Regions from separate parts of the Syntrophomonas sp. UBA5494 genome, predicted to be linked through region 2. Evidence: riboswitches for the same ligand, from Rfam matches in the RefSeq annotation. Region 2 holds a riboswitch; the other holds the start of a gene.
The links. A riboswitch is a leader RNA that binds a small molecule or an ion and turns the genes downstream of it on or off. The one in region 2 is predicted to bind cobalamin.
Positions count from the first base shown of each region.

Region 1 (3,799 bases), on a different contig from region 2:
GGAGGCCTCAATTATTACGGCGGCATTGCCTCACCGCGGGCGGTAATGGGTCAGCCCCTTCATCCGATGCAAATAGATCACATCAAGCAAAGCCTTAGCATCATGCTCCTGGTAAGTGCAGAGGCGGTAGTCCTGGGAGTTCTGTTATCCCGCTGGTGGGGTTAGACAGTTCAGAGTAGGAGGCGTTATGGGCAGTCAACATTTATGCAAACCGGTTCATGGCGGCGATGTGTGGAAAGCCGCCCAGAGGTGGGGGATAGCGCTTGACGAGATCCTGGATTTCAGCGCCAACATCAACCCTCTGGGACCGTCGCCGCAAGCCCTGGAGGCAATTGAAAGCAATATCTCACAGCTGACTCACTATCCCGAACCGTGCGGCGATTCCTGTAAACTGGCCCTGGCTCAGCACCTGGGGGTGGATAAGGCCAATTTGGTCCTGGGCAACGGCGGTTCGGAATTAATCTACCTTCTGGGAAGGATGTTTTATAAAGGGCGGCTCTTGTTGTTGGCCCCCTGTTTTTCCGAATACGGAGAAGGCCTGGAAAACCCGCGGGTGGTTAGAATTGCCCTGGATGCCGATAAACAGTTTAGGCTGCCTTTGCCAGAGATCAGGGAGGCCCTGCAGCTCGGTGACCTGATATTTATCGGTAATCCCAATAACCCCACCGGCAATCTTTTTAAACCGCAGGAATTGCTGGAGTTGGCCGCTTATGTGCAGGACGTCCGGGGAGTTATAGTGGTTGATGAGGCCTTTCTGGATTTCGCCGGCCGGGAACTCTCCATAAGCCAGGAGGTGGAGCACAATCCCCACCTTGTAGTGGTGGGATCCTTAACCAAATTTTTTGCTATTCCCGGCCTGCGTCTGGGTTATGCGGCAGCCTGTGCAGAACATATCAAACGCATGGAGTTTTTGCTCCCCACCTGGCGGATCAACACCCTGGCTCTGGCGGCCGGGCGGGCTTCGCTGGCTGATGTGGCTTATATGGAAAAGACCATCGCCTTTGTCAATCAGGAAAGGCAGTTATTCATAGAACGGCTGCAAGAGCTGCCGTTTTTGCAGGTATTCCCCGGGGTAAGCAACTTCCTGCTCATCGACGCGGAAAAAAGCGGCCTTACGGCAGACGAGTGGCAGGAGCGCCTGGGTCCCCGCGGTATTTTAATCCGCAACTGCTCGAATTTCGCAAACCTATCCCCATATTACTTCCGCATCGCCGTAAAAGGCCGCGATCAAAACCTGCGCCTCGTAGAGGCCTTGAAACAGGTCAAGTGAAGTAACTTTATTAAATGCCAGGTTTTTGAAAAAGGTTTTAATTTGCGTACCAAAAAAGATTGAAATATTTGCCCAAAACCGATAAAATAAGACTTAACTAAATAACAGTGAAGAATGACACAGGGAAGATGGTGAAAATCCATCACGGTGCCGCCACTGTAATGGGGAGCCTTTTACTGAATGCCACTGGATGAAGATCTGGGAAGGCGTAAAAGGCGATGAACCTCAGTCAGGAAACCTGCTGCATTCTATTTAGTCTACATTAGCCCACGGTGCATGGGTGTGTACGATGGTCGTGAACCACAACCCTGTATCATACGGTACAGGGTTTTTATATTGAATAAACATAGGGCGCCTTTTCCTGAGGGAAACGGCTGAAAAGACAATCGGTGCCAAACCGAGCCAATGACTGTATTGGGAGAGTGTCTGCCAGATCTGGCGACACGATGATACCTGAGCCAGTAAGCAGCCTGTTCTTGCTGTCACCGCCAAGGTGAGGTTTCAAGATGTGCTGCTATTTTTTATGCCTGTAAGCAGGGAGGGAAATGGGTTGATTATGCTGGTCGCAGGAATTAAAGAAGCCCCCGAGATCATGGCACAGATTATTGAATGCGGTTGTCAGGTGGTTGTTTATCCAACCAATTCTTCCTGCCGTCACCACATTATCGACGCCGGACTGGGATGTCATCTCCTGCCTGATCATAACCTGGATTTGATGCAGTTTGTTAATGACCAAGAGGTGAAAATAGTGATTGACGCCAGCTCCGAGAGCAGCAGCGGCCTTTTCGAAGCCATAAACCAGATCACCCCCGCACCTCGATATATCCGCTATTACCGGGAGGAATTGGAACTGCCTGTTTCGCCGTTATTGTTCACGGTATATTCATTTGCAGATGCGGTGGACAAATTAGTTGAAATCGGCGCCAGAAATGTATTCTTAACTACCGGGAGCTATTGCCTGGACAGCTTCTGCAATGACTCCCGCCTGCAGGGGACCCGGTTTGTAGTCCGCGTACTGCCGGACTGGAAAATAGTAAAGAAATGCCAGGATATTGGAATTCCTATCCATGATATCGTGGCCATGCAAGGCCCCTTTTCCCGCAAAATTAACAAAACATTATTCAAGACTTATAATGCGGATGTCGTGGTGACGCGGGACAGCGGCAAAATGGGCGGCGCAGACACCAAAATCTCGGCCGCCCTGGATCTTAATCTGACTATTGTTGTCATCAAAAGAAAGACCTCGCAACAATATCCTACCGCCTGCGGGATAAAGCAGTTAATGGATTTAATACAGCGATAGGGGGGAATAGACTTAATTGATTTGCCTGATATAGCTGATTAAAAGAGTGAACTGATCGTAACCAGGAAGGAGGTTAACTATCTTGTTATCATTCGGAATGCACATAATGGAAGGATTCTTACCGCTGCCCTGGGCTGTGGCCTGGTTTGTCTTAATGCTGCCTTTTCTTTACCTGAGCATCAGAAAAACCCGGCAATTGGTGGCCCAAAACCCCAGAGCCATGCTGTTGTTAGCCTTTGCGGGCGCCTTTACTTTCGTGCTTTCGGCACTAAAACTGCCATCTGTCACCGGCAGTTGCTCCCATCCTACCGGGGTGGCCCTGGGAGCCATTCTTTTCGGGCCTGCCGTAATGGTGCTTATCGGCCTGATCGTTTTATTATTCCAGGCCCTTCTTTTGGCCCATGGCGGGTTGACCACTCTTGGCGCCAATGTCATGTCTATGGCAATCGTAGGCCCGCTAGTGACTTACGGCGTTTACGCCCTCCTAAAAAAGACCAGGCTGCCCCACTGGGCTGCAGTACTCATTGGGGCGGCGCTGGGAAGTCTTGCCACCTACTGCGTTACTGCCCTGCAATTAGCTTTAGCCTACCCGGGAGGTCCCGACGGTTTTTATGGGGCTTTGATCAAATTCACCGGCATTTTTGCAGTGACACAGGTACCTATCGCTATAATAGAAGGCATATTGACCGTATTAGTGGTGGATTTGTTATATGCGTACAACCGGCAGGAAGTGGAAAGCCTGCGTGACATGAGCATCGGAGGTGAGCAGGCGTGAAGAGAAATCTTATATTGATCGCCATCATGTTGTGTCTGGTAGTCTACGCCTTATATAGTAATCAAGGCGCAGAGTTTGGCGGAGCCGACGGGCAGGCCGAGGGTGTCATCGAAGAAATCAATCCCGGCTATGAACCCTGGTTCAACCCAATATGGGAGCCTCCCAGCGGAGAAATCGAATCCCTGCTGTTCGCCTTGCAAGCGGCCCTGGGGACAGGATTCATATGTTACTATCTGGGCTACAGCATAGGCAGGAGTAAAGGCAGGGCTCAGGCATGAACAGCATAGACCAGGCCGCCTACAATTCTCCCTGGTACCTGCTGCATCCGGCTGTTAAGCTTGGTCTGACCCTGGCCATCCTGGTAGTGGTTCTGGCACTTGATTCCAGAACCATTTCCTGTCTGGTAATCCTGGCAATATTCGCCCTGCTGGTGGGGAAAGCCAGGGTCTCC
Region 1 is NZ_DIPG01000071.1:17,805-21,603, forward strand. Features, by position in the region: gene cbiB (adenosylcobinamide-phosphate synthase CbiB) at 1-165, shown strand, start outside; gene cobD (threonine-phosphate decarboxylase CobD) at 188-1,270, shown strand; cobalamin riboswitch at 1,359-1,530, shown strand; gene B3W37_RS08205 (precorrin-6A/cobalt-precorrin-6A reductase) at 1,827-2,573, shown strand; gene B3W37_RS08210 (energy-coupling factor ABC transporter permease) at 2,656-3,348, shown strand; gene B3W37_RS08215 (energy-coupling factor ABC transporter substrate-binding protein) at 3,345-3,626, shown strand; gene cbiQ (cobalt ECF transporter T component CbiQ) at 3,623-3,799, shown strand, end outside.
Region 1: another riboswitch for cobalamin. It lies ahead of B3W37_RS08205 (precorrin-6A/cobalt-precorrin-6A reductase); the one in region 2 lies ahead of B3W37_RS06200 (homing endonuclease associated repeat-containing protein).

Region 2 (7,085 bases):
CATCCTCCACTCTGACCTGGTAGGCCAGCAGGTCGCCATCGGCATCCTCAAAAATCTCGCTAAGATCCAGGGTAAACGTATTGCCCAAGTCGACCTCGGCCGCAACCGTGGCGGGAACGCCGCTCTTCAAGGCCGGAGCGGTATTGCTCGTCTCGCCCTCCTCGGCTACTGTGGCGTCTGCATCTATGTTGACCGGGTGCTCGTCAATCAAGCTCCCCCGCCAGCCGGCTCCCTCACTGGTAGAAAAGGTCGTGTTCTCCACACCGGCATACACGGCCCCCGATCCGCCCGCCAAGGTTATGCCCGGCAGCAGCGAAAACATCATCAACAAAACGAGCAGCAGGCCAATGCCTTTCCCGCGCTTGCGCCCTCTCCGACCACTCATCAATCTGCTCATTTACTTATCCCCTCCTTAATTCTCCTTATCGCCATGACTGATCCGCTCTGGATAAGCGATCCGTAATCTTAATGACTTGGTCACCTCCTTCGCTCCCTCGGGTTCATATGCGCACGGTCATCTACATTGGCCCTTGAATCGAGCTTTCGAACCTGGCTCTGGCCGCCGCCTTTTTCTGGGACTTCTCTTTGCGTGCCTGGGCTCTCCGCTCCAGCTTATAACGACGGTTTTCACTCACCGGCTTTATTCCAGCTTTTTCCAAAATCCTGGGCCAGTTCCCCAGACGCGCTTTGATATATTGGAACCCGGGCACCTCCGCCTTGGTGGGCGGTCGTCCCAACTGATCCGCTATGCCCCGCAGGTACTGATAGAGCTGTTCCTCGCTTTTCATTTGATAAACAATGCTGCACTGGCCTGATGAATCGCTTTCGGTTCCGATTTCCCCTGTATTCTGTCTTGCGGTTTCAAGATGGCTTAGATTCTCAATATTGATTGATTGACGTTCTGATTTCACAAATGAACTCCTTCCGTATCCATAATTGGAAAAAGCCCTGGCTTCCATAGAGAAGCCGGGGCTGATGAACACAATTGAATCCCGCCCTGATCGACAGTTTGCGAACTCACATAACACCTTTCCATGGAAGGCTCGCGAAGTATTGTTAAGGCAGGTTTCCTGGCTGGTGGTTCATCATTGCCTTTTGCTTCCTGGATTTGCTCCAGTGGTCTGTTAAAAAGCATTGCCCCACTTACAGTGGCCCGGACCGCCCGGGATTTTCACCCGGTTCCCTTTTAAATCCGGTTTTGTACCGGATTCACCTTGACAACAAGACGTTCTATATCTAATTACAGGCTTTTTATGCTATCATGCGCCCCCTTAAAATAAAAAAACGGAAACACTATTCTAAAATAGTGCCTCCGTTGTTCGGTCAGCATTTGGCTAGAATCCAATTTTTTTCTTCCAATTTTCCAATGATTCTCTACGGCTCATTATTCCAGCAAAATCATTCATAGCCCGGAATCGGCAATATGCAATAAATGATAATACGCTATTAAATACATGCTATGCCAACATCTTCTTATTGTCAACCGCTTCAAGCCAAGCTTGTATCTAAGCTTCGATCAGTCCGTATTTCAGCTTGATGCGGTCCAGTTTTTCCAGCATGGGGCGGGAAATAAGCCACAGAAATGTGACCGTGGCCGCAGCGTGCACCAGATCAAAGGGAATGCCCTGAATATAAGCCAGATAGAACATTTCCTTCACGGGGCGGGACTGAAACATGAATACCGACGCCGGGTTCATGATGCCGCCGTAGATGAAGAAGGTGGCAAATCCGCCAAAAATACTGAGCGCCACACGATTTCTTCGCAAAATCCCTTTGCGAAACAAAACCCCTGCCAAAAATCCGATGATGCCGAAGCCGAACATCTGCCATGGCGTCCACGGCCCCTGCCCGAAAAACATGTTGGACACAAAGCCGGTGACCGCGCCCACCAGAAACCCGGCCTCGCCGCCAAAGGCTACTCCGGCGATGATGACGATGGCCACCACCGGCTTGAATTGAGGCAGCATGAAAAAGGCGGCACGCCCAGCGACACCGAGGGCGCAAAGCACCGCAATGACGATCAGTTCTCTGGCCTGGGGCCGGCGGCTTTCAAAAACCAGCACAAAAGGCAGCATGGTCTCCAGCAGGATGAGCATGCTGATAAAATAATATTTGCGGTCTCCCAGGTAATAAATCCCGATGTAAATGGTCAGCGGAATGGCAATCAGGATCATCACCATAGCCGACAGGGTACGTTTGGAGAGGCGGCGCTTTTCCGGTGCGGTTTGCTCGTTTTTCAGCGGCGCTACCATTCTTGGACCCCAAAGCGCCCAGGTCACAAGGAAAAGCGCTCCCGCCAGGGTTAAGATCAACCGCGCGTAGCGCCATACGACGCCGGTATCGGCCGCAAGCTCTGTGGCCAAAGCCCCCCCGGCTAAAAGCACGGAAAAGCCGCCCCAGTAGTCCGCAGCTCCAACTATCGCCGCTACAAAGACCGTCGTTCCAAGTAAGGCCGCAATTTTGCGCCACAAGGGAAGCGCGCCCGGCAGCTTCCGGGCCGCATCTTCTTCCGGCCAGGCCGGGGGGTCTTTTTCTTCCCGCATGGCGGGCTTGCGCGGAACACCGGAATCCGCCGGCAAAAGGTTAAATATCCCGGCATCCCCGCCGCAGGCGGTGATGATGTCCTTGGCCGTCACCGCCTGTTCCAGCCTGTTTCGGGCCATGCGGTTTGCCGCCGTAGTGTAAAAGCTGTTGCCGGAGAAGAAGCGGCGGGGCACACCGGCGCTTACAATCCCGCCGTCAAAAAACAGGGCGCAGGTCTGGGCGTGTGCGGCGCAAAACTCCACATCATGGCTTACCATGATGATGGTGACGCCATGAACCAGAAGATCATGGAGGATGGCGGCGAAGACTTGCTTGAACTCACTGTCCATCCCCTTGGTGGGTTCATCCAGTAGCAGAATTTTCGGCTCCAAAAGCAGCACTTTGGCCAGAGCCGCCCGCTGCTGCTCACCCCCGGAAAGATCGTAGGGATGCCGTTGCATAAACCCGTCCAAACGGCACAGCCTGGATATTGCGCTGATCCGCTCCTCTTTTTCCCACTTAGCCAGCTTTTTTCCCGCCAGCATCTCCAGAAGATCTTCCCGCACGGTTTTTTTCACAAACAGGGCCTGGGGATTCTGGGGCAGGACCCCCAGCAGCCTGTCAAACAGCTGAGCTCCGATTTGGGAAAATTCCCGCCCGCCTATGAGGACACTGCCCCGATAGGGTTTGTTCAGATTGGCAATCAGCGAAAGCATGGTGGTCTTGCCGGTGCCGTTGCCGCCCACGATGGCGTAGAACTCACCCGGGAACACCCTTAGTGACAAACCTTTGATCACATCGGGGGCGTCTTTTTCATAGCGGAACCACACTTCGTCCAGCTCCACGGCGGGGATGCCTGCTTGATCACCAGCCGGCGGATCTTCATACGCAAGCGCAGCCAGCGGTTGTCTTGCGGACAAATTCTCCAGCCAGGCCCGGCCTTCCCGCACCGTAACGGGGCAGAGCAGGTCGTTTTCCACGCCGGCGTAGATCCGCATGGGGACCGGCATGGCCAGAAACATGCCGTGGCGTCGATTTTTCAACTCTTCGCCCACTTCCCGCGGGGCGCCGTCGCAGATGATCCGCCCCTCGTCCATGACCAGGACGCGGTCGGACAAAGGAAATACTTCCTCCAGGCGGTGCTCAGTCATGAGTACGGTGATGCCCAGTTCCCGGTTTATCTTGCCGACGGTGGCCAGAAAATCTGCTGCCGCGATGGGATCCAGCTGGCTGGTGGGCTCGTCGAGAATGAGTACCGAGGGCTGCATGGCCATGATGGAGGCCAGATTCAGAAGCTGCTTTTGCCCGCCGGAAAGATCGGTGACATTTTGATAAAACCAGTTTTGAATGCCGAAAAAAGAGGCCATTTCCGCCACCCGCAGGCGAATGGAGGGGGTGTCGAAGCCCAGGCTTTCAAGTCCGAAGGCCAACTCATGCCAGACCTTGTCGGTGACGATTTGATTATCGGGGTTTTGCAATACAAATCCGATCTTGGCGCTCTGGGTGCGCAGGTCAAGGGCGGATAGAGGCATTCCCTCGAACAAAATCTCGCCGTCTTTCTCCCCATGGGGTGAAAGTGAAGGCTTTAACTGCCGGAGCAAAGTGGTTTTCCCGCAGCCGGAAGGACCGCAAAAGGTGATGAACTGACCCTCTTCTACGGAAAAAGAAAGGCCGCAGAGCGCCTTTTTGTCCTGTTGGGGATAGGAAAAGGTCAGATTTTTGACTGTATAGACTTCCATTTGCGCTCCTCCTGAATCTCAATGACGATCGGTACGCTGCACAGCAGCAGATAACAGAGAAAAACACTGACCGGATAGACGCCCAACAGCCCCCCTTTCATGGAGGGAAAATAGCGCCAGTACAGGCCGCCCATAAAGGAGGCGGTCAGTATGTACAGTCCGGCGCCGCCTATCACATAGAGCGCTTTTTTGTCCCGTTTGTCCAAACGGTAGATGGAAAAGGCGGTGCGCCCCGGCAGGCCATAGCCCCGGCTTTTCATGCTGTCCGCCGTTTCAATGGCATTTTCCAGCGCCCATGTGACCATAATGGACAGAATTTTGATGCCATGCCCGGCCCGCTGCAAAAGGCTTCCGTTTGATACATCCCTTCCTACGCATTTCTGAGCATTGGAGACCACCTTGAGCTGTGTCTTAAAGCGCGGCACAAAACGCAGTGTCATAGACAAAATCAATGACATGGCGGGGATGATTCTCCCAAAAAGATAAACAAATTTATCGGAAGTCATGACCGTATTGTAACAGGAAAACCAGCAGATCACCGTAACGATCATGACTGCCGCCGCAAGGCCGTAGGCGATGGATTCCAGTGTCAAGGGATTGCCGCTGTTCAAATAGGTGAGTATGGTGGCGCCCTCATGATTGAAGGCCGGATTGACCAGAGCCGCCACCAGCAGCATGGGCAGCATATATTTTAGATTAAAGGCCGCCGCCCGCTGTCCGTTTAAAGTCACCGAATAGGTGAAGGCATTGACCAGGGATATGACGAGACAGACCGGGTGCATAAAAAACATGGAAAAAAGCAGCACCAGGGTGAAATACAGAAAATTGACAGTGGGGTGATAGCCCGCAAAAGCCCCTCCGCTCATTCGCCCCCCACGGCATAGTAGCCGCCTACGTCAAGGCCAAGATCACAAGTATACACCCATTCGATGACATCGCCATCCTTCAGCGCATAGCGGGAACAGCCGTAATTGGGGAACCAGCCGTTCACCTTGTACATCCAGCCGGAAAGCTCTCCACAGTCAAACTCATAGAGGTTGTTTATGCCTTCGATATAGGCGCTGTTGTAAATGGGCGTGTTTTCAAACTCCATATGGATTTTATTGCGTTTCATTTCACGCTGGAGAAGGTTGAACACGCTTTCACCCTCGTAAAAGGTCACTTTCTGCGCCGGAAAAATAACCCCGTCGTCCGGCACCAGCTCCACCTTCTCCGGATCCAGCCATTTAATATTCTTGAGAATGGTGTCGCAACGCACCGACAGGGTGCAGGTGTAGGCGGTGGCTCCGATGACCGCCTGCTGCGGCTCCACCGGGACGGGCTTGCCTTCCGGCACAGGGTCGGTAAGATATTTATCCTTGCCGGTGTTATCGCTAAGGACCATGCCCTGCGCAGTGGAATATGCAGCCGAGCCCTTCTCCACCCCCGGGGATGATACGGCGCCTCCGGCAAGAGAGGCCGCCAGGGCCAGCTTTTCATCGGCATTAAGGGGGCGGTCGCTGTCGGATCCCGGGGCAGTGGCGGGCCTGCTCGCATCAGGGGATTGCTCCGGGGCCTGTTCGGGCGGAGTTTCCGGAACAATCGTTCCGGTTGCGTCTTCGGGGGAGGATGCCGGCGTCGGAATGGTTTCCGGCGCAGCGGACATATTGCTGCCCGGCGTTGCCGCGGAGAACGGCGCCCATCCCCGCAAGCCCGGGGCGCTGCCGCCCCACCAAAACGCGCCGGCCAGAACGCAGAGGATCACCAGGGCTGCAATGATGTTGCCTTTATACTTGCTCAATCCGTAGCACCTCCTTAGATGAGATTGGCAGCTGCCAGCATACGGAAAAGCATCTCGGCAATCTCACAGCGTTTTATGGCGACCTGGGGGAGGATGTCAAAATCATTCTGGGAGAGAATGTCATAACTGTAGCAAAAGGCCAGCGATGCCCGGGCCCAATCAGAGGCGCTGACATAATCTCCGAACTGCGCCAGCACGTCTCGCACCGCGCCGTCATCCAGGGCGGTGTCCAGACCGGCCAGCCTGGCGGCCCGGTCTATCATAGCGGCCGCTTCTTCACGGGTGATAACTCCCATGGGATCAAATATGGTTGCGCTCTTTCCGCTTACGATGGCATAGTCATAGGCCGCGCCCACATAGCCCGCGTACCAGCTGTCTGAGGCAATATCAGTAAAAACCGGGTGTTCCTTTGGCGCAAGCCCCAGCCCCCGGACCACGATGGCGGTGAATTCGGCGCGGGTTATGGTAGCGTCCGGATCGAACTCCGTATCGGTTTTGCCATTAATAATGCCTCGCGCTGCCAGGGCCTCGATGGCGGGCTGGTTGACGTGGGCGCTGATGTCGACAAAGGTCAGACCCGGATGAAGCAGCGGCATAGGTTTGACATCGGCGTGCTTGCCGGCAAGACCAGTTCCTGCCTTCGGTCCCTGGCTGACCGCGTCGGCGATCTGCAGGGCGTCGCCCATGCGATACAAACTGCTTTGCCCGTTGCGAGCGCGCTGGGCGGCAACAAGTCCGTAAAATCCCTGCTCGGTCGCCATCTGATTTGAGCCGCTGCCGTTGGCGGTATGAAGAAATCCTTCCCCGGGGCGATAGAAGGTTAAAAGGTTATCCAGCATGGTGTTGCCGTTCTTGACAAAGCGCGGGTCGTCAAGGGGCAGCCCCAGTTCGCACAAAGCCGTAATAACCTGGACGCAGCTCTCGGAATTGACGGTGCCCCAGCTGGCAAATCCGCCATTCTTATTCTGCAGCGCGGACAGGCAGGCCAGGGCTTCCTCAGTCACCTTTTTCACATCGGCCCGGTGCTGGTATTTGGCCAGTGC
Region 2 is NZ_DIPG01000052.1:418-7,502, forward strand. Features, by position in the region: partial or broken gene B3W37_RS06195 (hypothetical protein) at 1-397, opposite strand, end outside; gene B3W37_RS06200 (homing endonuclease associated repeat-containing protein) at 519-911, opposite strand; cobalamin riboswitch at 1,044-1,232, opposite strand; gene B3W37_RS06205 (ECF transporter S component) at 1,506-4,262, opposite strand; gene B3W37_RS06210 (energy-coupling factor transporter transmembrane component T) at 4,235-5,128, opposite strand; gene B3W37_RS06215 (DUF4430 domain-containing protein) at 5,125-6,042, opposite strand; gene B3W37_RS06220 (S-layer homology domain-containing protein) at 6,057-7,085, opposite strand, start outside.